One region of the Corynebacterium occultum genome, then DNA from elsewhere that is predicted to be linked to it. Evidence: riboswitches for the same ligand, from Rfam matches in the RefSeq annotation. Region 1 holds a riboswitch; the other holds the start of a gene.
The links. A riboswitch is a leader RNA that binds a small molecule or an ion and turns the genes downstream of it on or off. The one in region 1 is predicted to bind cyclic di-AMP.

Region 1 (7,386 bases):
TGACGTGGCGGGAACCTTCGGCACAGGCCAGCACGGCATTCCATTCCCAGCCGTGATAGCCGGGGACTGCTGCCTGGAAACGGTGGGTGGCCACATTAGGGCCCAACATCGACACTCCGATGTGTTCTCCGACCTCACCATCGCCGAGTTCCTCCAGCGAGCCTCTCGCGACCTGGATGGCGCGGGCGTCGAGAAGCGGGTTGGTGTTTTTCCTTCGGGGATTACGTTGACGTTGACGGGACACGCCCCTATTATCCATGTCCTGCGGCATTATGGTTAACATGCCCCTGCACATGCCTAAAATTCTTGCTGCCCTGAGCCTGCTCCCGATGCTCAGTTCCTGCGCCTCCGGTGCCGCCACCCCGGCCGAAACCGGGGTGCAGTACCTGGAACCGGAGATCATCCAGGTGCACCCCTTCGATGAGCGGAGTTTCACCCAGGGTCTGGAGGTGGATGAGCAGGGCAATCTGCTGGTGGCCACCGGAATGGTGGGTGAGTCCCGGCTCTACCGCGTCACCCCTGAGGGTGAGGAACTGCAGTCCGTGGACCTGGACCCCGCTTTCTTCGGGGAGGGCGTCACCGTGGCCGGAGCGGACCTCTGGCAGCTGACCTGGCAGGACGGGGTTGCCATCCGGCGCGATGCCGGAAGCCTGGCGGAGCTGGGCCGCTACCCCCTCAGCACCGAAGGCTGGGGAATCTGCTCCCGCCAGGATGAGCTGCTGCTCTCTGATGGTTCCGCCGCTCTCTCCCGCCTTGATCCGGAGACCTTTGAGCTCCGCGAACAAACTCGGGTCACCTTGGAGGGTGTGCCCGTGGAGGGGCTCAATGAGCTGGAGTGCGTGGGAGATGAGGTCTACGCCAATGTTTTCCTGAGCACCGAGATCATGCGTATCGACGCCCTGAGCGGGGAGGTCACCGCCGTCATTGACGCCGCCAACCTGCCCAATAACGCCACCCCGGACCCCAACCACGTCCTCAACGGCATCGCCCACCTGGATAATGGGAGCTTCCTGTTGGGCGGTAAACGCTGGCCGGACCTCTACGAGGTTCGTTTCGTACCCTCCGCCTAGGATGGATGATCATGGTCAGTCCTAAGAAAGCCAAGAAGAAGTCACTGCTGCGGGTGCTCACCCTGATCATCGCCGTGGTGATCGTGGTGGTCGCCTCTGTGCTGGTGCAGACCTGGTGGAATAACCGTCCCGGACCAGAACCGGCGGAGATCTCCCTCACCGCCCGGGTCGGCGAGCAGGAGATTGAACTTCTCCCCTACCTCGCCTGTGAGCCGGGCACCGAGTGTGAGGAGGGTGATATCCCCGCCCTTGAGGTCGGCCCCGGTGAGACCCTGGAGCTGGAGATCCCCGAGGAGGTGCACCGCGGGGAGTGGTCCCTGCTGAGCATCTACGATGATCCGGCCGCCAATGACCAGATCCTGCATGCCGGTTATGACGCGGACAGCGCGGAGATCCCCGGGTCGGTGGATCCGGTCGAAGAAGGGAATGCAGAACGGCCCCGCCTGGTGGTGGTTGAGGTGTCCGCCGTGATGATTGGCACGGACGCTGATGGGGAGGAAACTCCCTTGAGCGTCGTCTGGTCCCTCAACACCCAGGGCGAGGCCGTGGAGAATTAGCTGGGCTGACGTGAACCCCTCTTGGGGGTCAGACGTCGAGTTCGCGGGCCACGGCCCGCAGGATCTCCGCCACCTGGTGGCCGGCCTTACGCTCCGGGTAACGACCCGAACGCAGATCCGGCTGCACCTTGAGCTCAAGCAGGGTCACCAGGTCCGAGATCATGCTGTGCAGTTCCTCCGGCTGGTACTTGTGCTGGGGACGGCGTGCCTTCGGTTCCTCCAGTACCCGGACGCGGAGCGCCTGGGGGCCCCGACGACCTGCCGCGAAATCAAACTCAATGCGCTGACCGGGGTGGAGTTCTTCAACGCCCTCCGGCAGCACCTGCTTGCCCACGTAGACGTCCTCGTCCCCCGGGTTAGAGACAAAACCGAAGCCTTTACCGGCGTCGTACCACTTCACCTTGCCAATCGGCACTTGATCTCACCGCTTTCTCTATGAATCAGCGCGGCGGAAGATCTTTGCCGCAGGCGATTCCTTGAATGACATGAAGCAGTGATTATACACCCCGGGATAACCACCCCCCTGAAGCACAAAAATCACGCATGAGATACAAATCACACCCGTTTCCATAACGCTTTGACCTGCGCCGTTATTCCCCCTTTTCCCCTTTAGGAATCATTCCGCGCCTTTAACGTGACTCAAACGTTATAAAACGTTATTGTGGTCGGCAGGCACAAGGGGAATGATCCCCGCCGACGCTAACGCCTAACCCTGTCTGAGCGTCGGACGGGCCCCGGAAGATGTGCACGATAACCCGTCAGAGCGGCGGAAATAGCCGCTCATTGAAACTGAACATCGACATTACAGACAGGGGCGGGGAACCCACCGCGGAACCATCCGCACCGGAGGACAACCTCCTTGGGGTGAAGCCGCAGCACGCGGCCGGGCAGTCTGAATCCTCACAGCCCGAACCCGACAGCTCACCTCGCAGGCGGACAATGAGAGGAATCCTTTTTCATGGCACGTCACAACAGCAAGTCCGCTACCTTCGCCAAGATCGCCGCTTCCACCGCCGCATTCGGCGCAGCAGCCACCATCATGGCACCGACCGCAACCGCCGCCCCGGACTCCGACTGGGATCGACTGGCACAGTGCGAGGCCGGCGGCAACTGGAAGATCAACACCGGTAACGGTTACCACGGTGGTCTCCAGTTCTCCCCCTCCACCTGGGCTGCCTACGGCGGCACCCAGTTCGCCCCCTACGCCTACCAGGCCACCCGGGAGCAGCAGATCGCTGTCGCCGAGCGCACCCTCGCCGGCCAGGGTTGGGGCGCATGGCCGGCCTGCTCCGCACGTCTGGGCCTGAACTCCGCCCCGACCCCCCGGGATGTCGCCGCCGATGCCCCGGCGCAGGTCCAGCAGGTCGTCGCTGAGGCCACCGCCGCTGTCGCCGAGAGCAGCTCCCAGGACGATGCCCTCGCCGTCGACGCCGTCTACGGTCTGCTGCGCGAAACCTTCGCCTCCTACGGTGTGGGTGTCCCGGCACAGGTTGAGTCCTACTACGCCGCCAACCGCCACGACTTCAACTCCTTCTACACCGCCAACCGCGAGGTCATCGACTCCGTCCTGGTGTAAGTCCGCTGGTACCTGCAGCCGGATCTGAGCCCCCAGAGGGGGTTCGGATCCGGTTTTTGCGTGGGCTGGAGTCCTTCAACACGGGACCACAGAGACAGATATCCCCGCCCCACCGGGAGAATTCCGGTGGGGCGGGGATATCTGCTGAAAAGGTCAGTCCCGGCTTAAGCGGGTGTAGGGGTGGACGTAGCCGGTCGCCTCATGGGGAACCGGGAATACGATGTCATCGCCATAGGGGCTGGAAGCTCCGGCGAGGAGGGAGTTAATTTCGGTGACTACATGTCCGCCACCCGGGACCTGCTTCGGCCAGCCCGGATCGACATAGCCCTTCTTCTCAACGTTTGCCATAAGCCCTATTCTGTCAAATACCGGCACAAAAAGTAACTTAAGAAGGGTTCAAGTTCCTCATACCATGAAAAATTCCCGCTCTCAGGGCCCTGGTGACGAAGATTTCCGGAGCTGGCTCTCCCATCTGGAGGATGAACAGCTGGCAGTTATTCTGCGCTCCCGCCCCGATGCGGTCCTTCCCCTTCCTCCTGGTTTCGGCCCCCTAGCTGCACGTTTAAGGCTTCGCGCCTCAGTGTCCCGGGCGGTGCGGACCCTGGATGCCCTGCATCTGGCGGTCCTGGAGGCGGCAGCTGACGTGGGGGCGGAACTTCATCCGGTGAGTGCCCCCGAAGTGGTGAAGGAGTTCCAGTCCCGGAGCCCTGATGCCCCCGGTGGGCTCATCGAGGAGGCGATCCAGGGTCTGCGGGAACGGGCGTTGCTCTTCGGCGAGGGCCGGTTGCAGCTGGTGGCCGAAGCCATGACATCCCTGCCGGCGGACTGGCAGCTGCTCCCCGCGGCCGATGAAAGCCGACTCTCCGCCGCCCGGATCGGGGAGCTCCTGGCGGAGTTGGATCTGCGCCAGCGGAAGGTGCTGGACACCCTCAATAACTCCGGGGGGCGTGGGCTGACCCGGGATGCCGCCCCGGATGCGGATCCCACCCGGCCGATCCCCCAGTTGATTGCCGCCGGCCTACTCACCCGCATTGATGCAGAGACCGTCGGTCTGCCGCTGAACATCCGACGCATCATGCGGGGGGAGGGGGAGCTGGAGGTACCGCTGCTCCCCTCCCCCAGGTTTGCGGCGGGGCAACCGGATGCCCGGGCCCAGACCCGGGCGGATCAGTCCGGGGCGGCGGCCGGTCTGGAGGTGGCCCGCCAGCTGCACCAGCTGATTGATCTGCTGGGTGCCCAGCCGGTGGCCCTGCTCAAGGATGGTGATGTCGGGGTTCGGGCGGCCACGAAACTGGCGCGGGACCTGGACCTTTCCGAGGCAGATCTGATCCGCCTGGTGTGCCTGGGTGAGGCCGCGGGTCTGCTGGGTCGCGGGGAGCCGGCAGGTGAGAGCGGCGATCATCTGGCACCCACCCCAGCTGTTGAGGAGTGGCTGGATGCGGATCTGGCTACTCGCTGGTCCCTGCTGCTGCGCGGCTGGTGGACCTCCACCTGGGACACCTGGCAGGAGGAGGACCGCCTGCTTTCGGAGAACTCACGTCGGGAACATCTCCCGGAGACCCGTCGCCTGCTGTGCTCCCAACTGACCCGCCCCGCCATCGGCACCGCCCTGAGTGAGGATGAGGTGCTGGCGGATCTGCATTTCTCAGCCCCCGTGGCGGCCCTGCGGATCGGTACCACCATGGCTCAGGAGCTGCTGGCCGAGGCCCGTTGGATCGGTGCGCTCTCCGGTGGGGTGGCCACCTCGGTGCTCCGCGCCCTGGTGGCGGGTGAGGATCCGGCGGAGATCGCCGCTGAGATCACCCCGGGCACCGTGGAGAAGGTGATTCCCCAGGCGGACATGACGATCATGGCGCCGGGTCCCCTGCCGCGTGAGCTGCAGGCGGAGCTGGATCTGCTGGCGGAATTGGAGTCCGCCGGACTGGCCAGCATCTACCGGGTCACGGAAAACTCCCTCCGCCGCGCCATGGACACCGGTCGGAGTTCGGAAGATCTCAAGGACTTCCTCAGTGATCATTCCCTGGGTGAGGTGCCACAGTCCATCAGCTACCTGATTGATGATGTCGCCCGCCGTCACGGCACCCTGCGGGGTGGGCCTGCGATGAGCTACCTGCGTTGTGATGATCCGGCGGTGATGGCCCAGGTAGGCAACTCCCCTGCCGCAGAGCTGCTGGGGTTGCGCCAGATCGCCCCGACCATCGTGATCGCCCAGGCTCCCCTGGCCCGGGTCATCGCTGCCCTGAGGGAGCAGGGGATCCACGCGGTGGCCGAGGACACCAGTGGGGCCAGCCTGGACATCCGCCCACCTGCGGCCAGGGTGAATGTGAAGACGCGCCCCACTATCCGGCCGCAGCCCCTGGATGAAACCCGGATCAGGGCTGCTGTCGCCGCCATCAGGCGGGCCGAAGATGCCGAAAAACCGGGGGCACCCCTGAACGATCCCCTGCCCGTGCTGCAGGCCGCGGCACGGGCGGGACGGACTGTGACCCTCGGGTTCGTCGATAAGCAGGGTGTGGCGGTGCAGCGTGTGGTCCGGCCGATCAAGGTGGGCGGGGGTCAGGTGGATGCGGTGGACCCGGTGAGTGGTTCGGCACACCGCTTCACCCTGCACCGCATCACCGAGGTGATCGTGGATGAGAAGCCGGGGTAGACACCTGGTTCCGCTTTGGCCCATGTCAGTGACATAATGAGTGCATTTGGCATCTGATCCCCTTCAAGGAGGAAATTTGGGCTTCGGTGACGGCCCCCTGATCGTCCAGTCCGACAAAACCGTGCTGCTTGAGATCGACCACGCCCTGGCCGCTGACGCACGCGCCGCGCTCGCCCCCTTCGCGGAGCTGGAGCGCGCACCTGAGCATGTCCACACCTACCGCATCACCCCGCTCGCGCTGTGGAATGCCCGCGCCGCCGGGCATGATGCGGAGCAGGTGGTGGATGTGCTGGAACGCTACTCCCGCTTCCCGGTGCCCCAGGCACTGCTTATCGACGTCGCGGAGACAATGTCGCGCTATGGCCGGGTCCGCCTGCACAAGCACCCCGCCCACGGCCTGCTCCTGGAGTCTGCGGAGCCCGCCATCCTGGCGGAACTGCAGCGCCACAAGAAGATCAAGCCGATGCTCGGCGCCCCGATCGACCCCGAGAGCATCCTGGTCCACCCCTCTGAGCGGGGGCGGTTGAAACAGGAACTGCTGAAGGTGGGCTGGCCGGCGGAGGACCTGGCCGGATATGTCGACGGTGAAGCCCACCCCATCGCCCTGTCCACCGAGAATGAGGACTGGGAGCTGCGTGACTATCAGCGCTATGCCGCTGATTCTTTCTGGGAGGGTGGTTCCGGGGTGGTGGTGCTGCCCTGCGGTGCCGGTAAAACCATGGTCGGTGCGGCATCCATGGCTCGCGCCCAGGCCACCACCCTGATCCTGGTGACCAATACGGTGGCCGGCCGACAGTGGCGGGATGAACTGATCAAGCGCACCACGCTCACCGAGGATGAGATCGGCGAGTACTCCGGCGAAAAGAAGGAGATCCGCCCGGTGACAATTGCCACCTATCAGGTGGTCACCCGCAAAACCAAGGGTGAGTACCGGGCACTGGAGCTCTTCGACTCCCGCGACTGGGGCCTGATCATCTACGACGAGGTGCACCTCCTGCCCGCCCCGGTGTTCCGGATGACCTCCGACCTGCAGTCCCGGCGTCGCCTGGGACTGACCGCCACCCTGGTGCGGGAGGACGGTCGGGAGGGTGATGTCTTCTCGCTGATCGGGCCGAAACGTTATGATGCCCCCTGGAAGGACATTGAGGCCCAGGGTTTCATCGCCACCGCGGAATGCGTGGAGGTCCGCACCACGATGAGCGAATCGGAGCGGATGGTCTATGCCACCGCGGAAAGTGCGGACCGCTACCGCCTGGCGGCCTGTGCGGGTTCGAAGCTGAGGGTGGTGGAGAAGCTCCTGGCACAACATCCCGGGCAGCCCACCCTGATCATCGGTGCCTACCTGGATCAGCTGGAGGAACTTTCGGCCCGTTTCCAGGCGCCGGTGATTGAGGGCAAGACCTCCAATAAGAAACGCCAGGAACTCTTCGATAAATTCCGTTCCGGGGAAGTCTCGGTGCTGGTGGTCAGCAAGGTGGCGAATTTCTCCATCGACCTGCCCGAGGCCGCCGTGGCGATCCAGGTCTCGGGTAC
Region 2 (7,386 bases), 1.3 Mb from region 1:
TATTTATCTCGTTCAGTAGGCCGTAGACAGCCGAGTATTCGGCCTACAGCCATTCACTTTCCGCATTCGAGTTCTAAGGGAAATGATGGAAACCAATCCACAGTCATCCGAGCCTGCCGCAGCCCCGGCAGCATCGGGCAAGAAGACCAGGGCTCGGCGCAAGGTGCGTAAGGCTGCGGCCGGCGCACTTGCACTGACCTTCGGTCTCACCGGCGCTGGCGTTCTCGCCACCGCTCTGACCCCGGATGCCCAGATCGCCACCGCACAGAGTGATGATCAGGCGCTAATCCAGGAGGGCAAGGATCTTTACGACGTCGCCTGCATCACCTGCCACGGTGCGAACCTGCAGGGCGTCGAGGAGCGTGGCCCCTCCCTCATCGGTATCGGTGAGGGCGCCGTCTATTTCCAGGTTCACTCCGGCCGTATGCCGCTGTACCAGAATGACGCACAGGCTGAACGTAAGACCCCGCGCTACACCGAAGCTCAGACCCTGGCCCTGGCGGCCTATGTCGCAGCCAACGGTGGCGGTCCCGGAATCGTCTACAACGAAGACGGAACCATCGCCATGGAGTCCCTCCGTGGCTCCAGCTACAACGGACAGATCGACCCCGCTGACGTTGCTCGCGGCGGCGATCTTTTCCGTCTCAACTGCGCCTCCTGCCACAACTTCACCGGTCGTGGTGGCGCACTGTCTTCCGGTAAGTACGCTCCGGTCCTGGATCCCGCCAATGAGCAGGAGATCTACCAGGCCATGCTGACCGGACCGCAGAACATGCCGAAGTTCTCCGATCGTCAGCTCTCCGCTGATGAGAAGAAGGACATCATCGCCTTCATCAAGGCGTCCGGTGAAACCCCCAGCCCCGGTGGCTACTCCCTCGGTGGTCTCGGCCCCGTTGCTGAGGGCATGTTCATGTGGATCGTCGGCATCGTCGTACTGATCGCGGCTGCTATGTGGATTGGATCGCGCTCGTGAGTAATGAAGTAAAGAAGAACTACACGGCTCAGGAACTTCGTTCCATGAGCAATGAGGAGCTCGCACGCCTCGGCACCGAGCTCGACGATGTCACCATTGCCTACCGCAAGGAACGTTTCCCGATTCCGAATGACCCCGCTGAGAAGCGCACGGTCCGCGGTATCACCATTTGGCTGATCATCTCGATCATCTCCGGACTGGCTTTCCTGGGTACCTATCTCTTCTGGCCCTGGGAGTACAGGTCCCACGGTGATGAAGGTCTGATGTGGTACACCCTCTTCACCCCGGCTCTGGGTCTGTTCGCAGGCCTGGCCATCCTGGCCCTCGGCTTCGCAGTGGTCCTCTACGTCAAGAAGCTCCTGCCGGAGGAGATCGCTGTCCAGCGTCGTCATGACGGTGGCTCCGAGGAGATCGACCGCCACACCCTGGTTGCGCTGCTGAATGACTCCTGGCAGACCTCCACCCTGGGTCGTCGTAAGGTCCTGCAGGGCCTGCTCGGCGCCTCCGGCCTGCTGGCCGGTCTGGCGATCGTCGCTCCGCTCGGTGGCATGATCAAGAACCCGTGGAAGGCCGGCGAGCTCGGCATCCAGGGTGACGGCACCCTGTGGACCTCCGGCTGGACCCTGGCCAACAATGACGTGAAGCTGTACCTGGCCCGTGATACCGGCGCCATCGCTCAGCCGCACACCAGCGAGGCCGGCACCCACATGTCCACCACCGGTATCACCCGTCTGGTGCGCGTGCGTCCCGAGGATCTTTCCGCTGGCGGCATGGAAACCGTGTATCCGCTGCCCCAGTCCTACGTCAACGACGGTGACCTCTTCGATGAGACCCGCGATGTCTACGAGGACCACATGCACTCCATCCATGGTCCGCGTAACGGTGTCATGCTGATTCGTCTGCGTCCGGATGATGCTGAAAGGGCCATCGAACGCGAAGGTCAAGAGGACTTCCACTACGGCGATTACTACGCCTACTCCAAGATCTGCACCCATATCGGTTGCCCGACCTCTCTCTACGAGGCACAGACCAACCGAATCCTCTGCCCCTGCCACCAGTCGCAGTTCGATGCACTGCAGTACGGCAAGCCGGTCTTCGGCCCCGCCGCACGTGCTCTGCCGCAGCTGCCGATCACCGTGGATGAAGAGGGTTACCTCATCGCCGAAGGCAACTTCATTGAGAGCCTCGGCCCGGCATTCTGGGAGCGTAAGTCCTAATGAGTACCAAATCAGCCCAGTTGGGCAATAACCTCGACTCCCGCTACCCCTGGGCGGGAATGGTCCGCACCCAGATCAACAAGGTCTTCCCGACCCACTGGTCTTTCATGCTGGGTGAGATCGCACTGTACACCTTCATCATTCTGCTGCTGACCGGTGTTTACCTGGCTCTGTTCTTCGACCCCTCCATCACGAAGGTCATCTACGACGGTGCCTACCTCCCGCTGAACGGCGTGGAGATGTCTCGTGCGTACGAGACAGCTCTGAATATCTCCTTTGAGGTGCGCGGTGGACTCTTCGTCCGCCAGATGCACCACTGGGCAGCCCTGATGTTCATGGTCGCCATGACCGTGCACATGGCCCGCATCTTCTTCACCGGCGCATTCCGCCGTCCGCGCGAAGCGAACTGGATCATCGGCTGCGCCCTGATCCTGCTGGGCATGGTCGAGGGCTTCATGGGTTACTCCCTCCCGGATGAGCTCCTGTCCGGTACCGGCCTGCGCATCATGTCCGCCATCATCGTGGGTATGCCGATCGTCGGTACCTGGATGCACTGGCTGATCTTCGGCGGTGACTTCCCCTCCGAGATCATGCTGGACCGTTTCTACATCGCTCACGTCCTGATCCTGCCGGGTATCATCCTGGCCCTGATCGCGGCGCACCTGATGCTGGTCTGGTTCCAGAAGCACACCCAGTTCCCGGGCGCTGCCCGTACGGAAAACAACGTCGTAGGCATCAGGATCCTCCCGCTCTTCGGTGTGAAGGCGATTGCGATGGGTCTCTTCGTTGCAGGCGTGCTGGCGCTGCTGTCTGGCTTGACCACCATCAACGCCATCTGGAACGTCGGCCCCTACAACCCGTCCCAGGTGTCCGCAGGTTCGCAGCCTGACTGGTACATGCTGTGGACTGATGGTCTGGCCCGCGTCATGCCGGCTTGGGAACTCTACCTGGGCAACTACACGATTCCCTCTGCCTTCTGGGTGGCCCTGGCTTGTATCGTCATGGTCGTCCTGCTGATCGCGTATCCCTTCATCGAGAAGAAGATCACCGGTGACGATGCACACCACAACCTGCTGCAGCGTCCGCGCGATGTCCCGGTTCGTTCCGGCCTCGGCGCAATGGCTGTCACCTTCTTCTTCCTGGTCAGCCTCTCCGGCGGTAACGATCTGTTCGCCCACTACTTCCAGATCTCGCTGAACACGATGACCTGGGTTGGTCGAATCGGTCTGATCATTCTGCCTCCGATCGCCTACGTCATCACCTACCGAATCTGCATCGGCCTGCAGCGCTCCGACCGCGAGGTTCTGGAGCACGGTATCGAGACCGGTGTCATCAAGCAGCTGCCGAACGGTGCCTTCATCGAGGTTCACCAGCCGCTGGGCCCGGTGGACGAGCACGGCCACCCGATCCCGCTCGAGTACGCTGGCGCCGTCGTGCCGAAGCAGATGAACGAGCTCGGCTTCGCCGGTGCTCCGGGTCGCGGCAGCTTCCTTAAGCCGGATGATGCCACTATCGCGGAACGTGCTGCTGAGATCGAGCACGCTAACCACCGCGAGGAGCAGGAGGCACTGCAGAAGATGCAGGACGCCTACCGCGATGAGGACCGTAAGAACGGCCTGATCGACTAGCTCCCCCTGGTTTCCTCGGAAACTACATCTCAGAAGGACCCCGCACACCATAAGGGTGTGCGGGGTCCTTCTGGGTTTCTCTGTCCCTGAGCCCAGTTCCGAATGGGGGCGGATCAGCTCCCTGCGGGATAACCTTCTCCGTTTAGCTGCCGGGCAGTGGGGGAGACAGCGAGTTCCGGTGCAGTGGGTTATGGATGGAGGGATCTCGTCGACCTTCAGGGAAAGAACCGCCGGGGGCGGTATGAAAGGGGGAGTTTCCATCCCCGGGAGGGTTCGAAGATGGCGGAGTGGGGGCTGGCTGGTTATCCGGTCACGGCCGCGGGTGGTTTCGGATCTGACTGTGGCGATGAGTATCTGTATCTCCTCCGGTCGGATTCGGGAGTCCCGGGATGAGGCGGGAGGTGGTGGGAGCTCGCCAGATTTCCGGGGATCCGGTCCTCCAAATTCGCTGGCATACCTTATATATATGTATCTCCCTTGAGGAAAGGATATTTCTCAGCTTTCCTACTCATGACACCAGCGAGGTTGGGCAGGGGTACGGGGAGGGGCTCTGTCGACTGGCTCTCGGGGTGGGCACCTCAGCGGGGAGGTGGCCTCGGGTGGAAAACCTCCTGCGGTGGATATCCCCGGAGTATGTGTCTCTGGGGAGGGTTCCGTCCGAAGCGGCTTGTGCGGCAATCAGCAGGGTTGGATCTGTCGTTGTGGACAAGTGTCCCATCTCAGCTTTCTAAGGCCGAGAAGGATGGCTGGCAGTCGGATTGGAGGGCTTCCCTTCATGGTTGACTTCGGCCCGGTTGAACAGCGAGATATGACGGCAAGGTGTGCCGGGGGAGTCTTGGGGACCCTCAAAAGCCTAAGGATCGGGGATTTTGACCCCCAGGAAGGTGAGGGTGAGCAGAATCACAATTGGCACTTAATGAAAATATTCCATCTGGAAACGTTTGCAAGAATCATCCCCGGGGCATATTCTTCCTATTTCCAGAGTATGCAGCTAGTGACCAATTTGTTATCAAAGGCGTGGGGGTTGAGGTCGGGTGAGGGCAAGGCTTGCAAATTTTGATTTAAGGCTCGGAATCTTTCGATAACGGTCCGATAACACTCGGCTTTCTCTGCGGAGAGTGGACATATCTCGTTGTGGTTTCGTAACCTGATCGAGACATTGCGGCACCGGAGCCTGTCATTTCCAGTCAGAGTTGGAAGTGCCCGCGTGATCCGACAGAAAACTAAATGCCTAATTTTCCGCCATCAGCCTCATCCGGAGGGGGTGGGAAAGCCGGGGAACCAGTCTCAGATCTCTGGGGTGAATCCGCATCAAGAGCGAGAGTGATCTCGTGGCGAAGTGGAAGAGAGCTTCCGTTCTCTAATCCGACAGCTAACCCGGCCGGCTCAATGGAAGAAACTTGGAGTTATTTCGTGGGTAAGCACCGTAGCCAGAACCTGACCACCGTCCGTCGCATCGCCACCGCATCCGCAGTGGCTGTCGGCGCCACCGCCATCGCAGCTGCACCGGCCAACGCCGTCGAGATCAGCGTCGCCGGTTCCAGCGTCAACGTTGACGATCGGATGCTGTCCCAGATCCAGGGCCTGGAGAATATCCCGAACATCGGCGCATTCATCCCGAGCATCGTCGAGCAGGCCGCACCGGTCGAGTACGGCAACGCAGTCGCCGCTGTCGCTGAGCCGGCCGCCCCGGTCCAGCAGGCCTACCACGCCCCGTCCAACGGCCAGGCCATCGTGGATGCCGCACGTTCCAAGATCGGATCCCCCTACGGCTGGGGTGCCACCGGCCCGAGCGCCTTCGACTGCTCCGGCCTGACCAGCTGGGCTTACCAGCAGGCTGGCAAGTCCATCCCGCGCACCTCCCAGGCGCAGGCCGCTGCCGGCACCCCCGTCAGCATCTCCGACCTGCAGCCCGGTGACATCATCGCCTACTACGGTGGTGCTTCCCACGTGGCAATCTACGCTGGCAACGGCATGATGATCGATGCCCTTAACTCCGGTTCCACCGTCCAGGAGCGTCCGGTCAACTACATGCCGATCCACTCCGCATTCCGTTTCTAGGACTGCACTCCCCGGCAGGACTTTATTCGTCCCGCCATGAAACCCCGCTGAGCATTGTTCAGCGGGGTTTCGGCGTTGCAACCCCAGGGCAGTCCCGCCAGGGGAACCTGCCCACTGAGATAGGGGAAGAGCCCAGCCAACCCAGGTTTCAGTGCTGAGCGCACTTGCCTCCAGAGCTGAGCCTTCAGGCACCGAGGATGAGGAGATGGCTGCCCGCATCGATGACAGGCAGGAGCTTTCCCGCCCGGGTCGGCAGTCAAGCCTGGGAAGGTCAAACGACGTGACCTGGAGATGGAGTCCGGGCCGGAGTGGTCGGCACGCCTCGGACCCCGGTTCAGGTGGTGCCGGAGAAGCCCCATGCCCTGGTTTGGTGCCAGCCGCTTCTGACCCTTCCCACCCCGGCTCACTAAGGTTGGGGGACATGGGTAAAACTCTGCTGGTGACCAATGACTTCCCGCCGACGATCGGTGGCATCCAGTCCTATCTCCGGGATTTTCTGGCCACCCTGGATCCTGCGGAGGTGGTGGTCTTCGCCTCCACCCAGGATGCGGTGGCGGCTACGGAGTATGACCGGCAGGTGGGCTATGAGGTGGTTCGCTGGCCTCGTCGGATCATGTTGCCGACCCCGGCCACCACCCGCCGCATGGCGAAGATCATCCGGGAGCGGGAAATCGACACGGTCTGGTTCGGGGCGGCGGCCCCCCTGGCATTGATGGCTGGGGCGGCACGGGAGGCGGGGGCCCGCCGGATAATTTCCACCACCCACGGCCATGAGGTGGGGTGGTCCATGTTGCCGATTGCCCGCCAGGTGCTGCGCCGCATCGGCCGGGAGACTGATGTGCTCACCTATATCTCGGAGTACACGCTGCGACGATTCCGGCGGGCCTTTGGCTCCCGGCCAAGGTTTGAGCATCTGCCTTCCGGGGTGGACGTGGAGCTTTTCCGGCCCCTGGCCGAGGATGAGAAGAAACAGATCCGGGCGGAATTCGGGGAGGGACCGCTGCTGGTGTGCATTTCCAGGCTGGTTCCCCGCAAAGGTCAGGATCAGCTGATCCGAGCGTTACCGGAGATTCGCCGTCGACACCCTGGCACCAGGTTGCTGATCATCGGGCAGGGTTCCTATGAACGCACCCTGCGGAAAATGACGGAACCTCTGGGTGAGGCGGTGGTGTTCACCGGCAAGGTGGGACTGGAACGGATGCGTTCCCTGCTGGCAGCGGCCGATATTTTCGCCATGCCGGCCCGGACCCGTGGCAGGGGGCTGGACGTGGAGGGGCTGGGCATCGTCTACCTGGAGGCCCAGGCCTGTGGGGTGGCGGTGATCGCCGGCGACTCCGGAGGGGCCCCGGAGACAGTCACCCCGGAAAGCGGCATGGTCGTCGGAGGCCGGGACCTGGGGGCGCTTATCGACGCCGCGGACCTCCTGCTCAGCGATCCGGCACTGCGGGGCCGCATGGGGCAGGCGGGGCGGGAACATGTGGTGGCATCGTGGACCTGGGAGCGGATG

Region 2: another riboswitch for cyclic di-AMP. It lies ahead of COCCU_RS09455 (C40 family peptidase); the one in region 1 lies ahead of COCCU_RS03670 (resuscitation-promoting factor Rpf1 domain-containing protein).

The regions. Positions count from the first base shown of each region.
Region 1 is NZ_CP046455.1:774,349-781,734, reverse strand. It holds gene COCCU_RS03690 (DUF3027 domain-containing protein) at 1-271, opposite strand, end outside; gene COCCU_RS03685 (glutaminyl-peptide cyclotransferase) at 294-1,070, shown strand; gene COCCU_RS03680 (DUF2771 domain-containing protein) at 1,082-1,627, shown strand; gene COCCU_RS03675 (cold-shock protein) at 1,656-2,042, opposite strand; cyclic di-AMP (ydaO/yuaA leader) riboswitch at 2,412-2,578, shown strand; gene COCCU_RS03670 (resuscitation-promoting factor Rpf1 domain-containing protein) at 2,586-3,203, shown strand; gene COCCU_RS03665 (hypothetical protein) at 3,357-3,551, opposite strand; gene COCCU_RS03660 (helicase-associated domain-containing protein) at 3,616-5,853, shown strand; gene COCCU_RS03655 (DNA repair helicase XPB) at 5,930-7,386, shown strand, end outside.
Region 2 is NZ_CP046455.1:2,040,619-2,048,004, reverse strand. It holds gene ctaE (aa3-type cytochrome oxidase subunit III) at 1-19, shown strand, start outside; gene qcrC (cytochrome bc1 complex diheme cytochrome c subunit) at 83-973, shown strand; gene qcrA (cytochrome bc1 complex Rieske iron-sulfur subunit) at 970-2,190, shown strand; gene qcrB (cytochrome bc1 complex cytochrome b subunit) at 2,190-3,818, shown strand; cyclic di-AMP (ydaO/yuaA leader) riboswitch at 5,037-5,219, shown strand; gene COCCU_RS09455 (C40 family peptidase) at 5,232-5,879, shown strand; gene COCCU_RS09450 (glycosyltransferase family 4 protein) at 6,301-7,386, shown strand, end outside.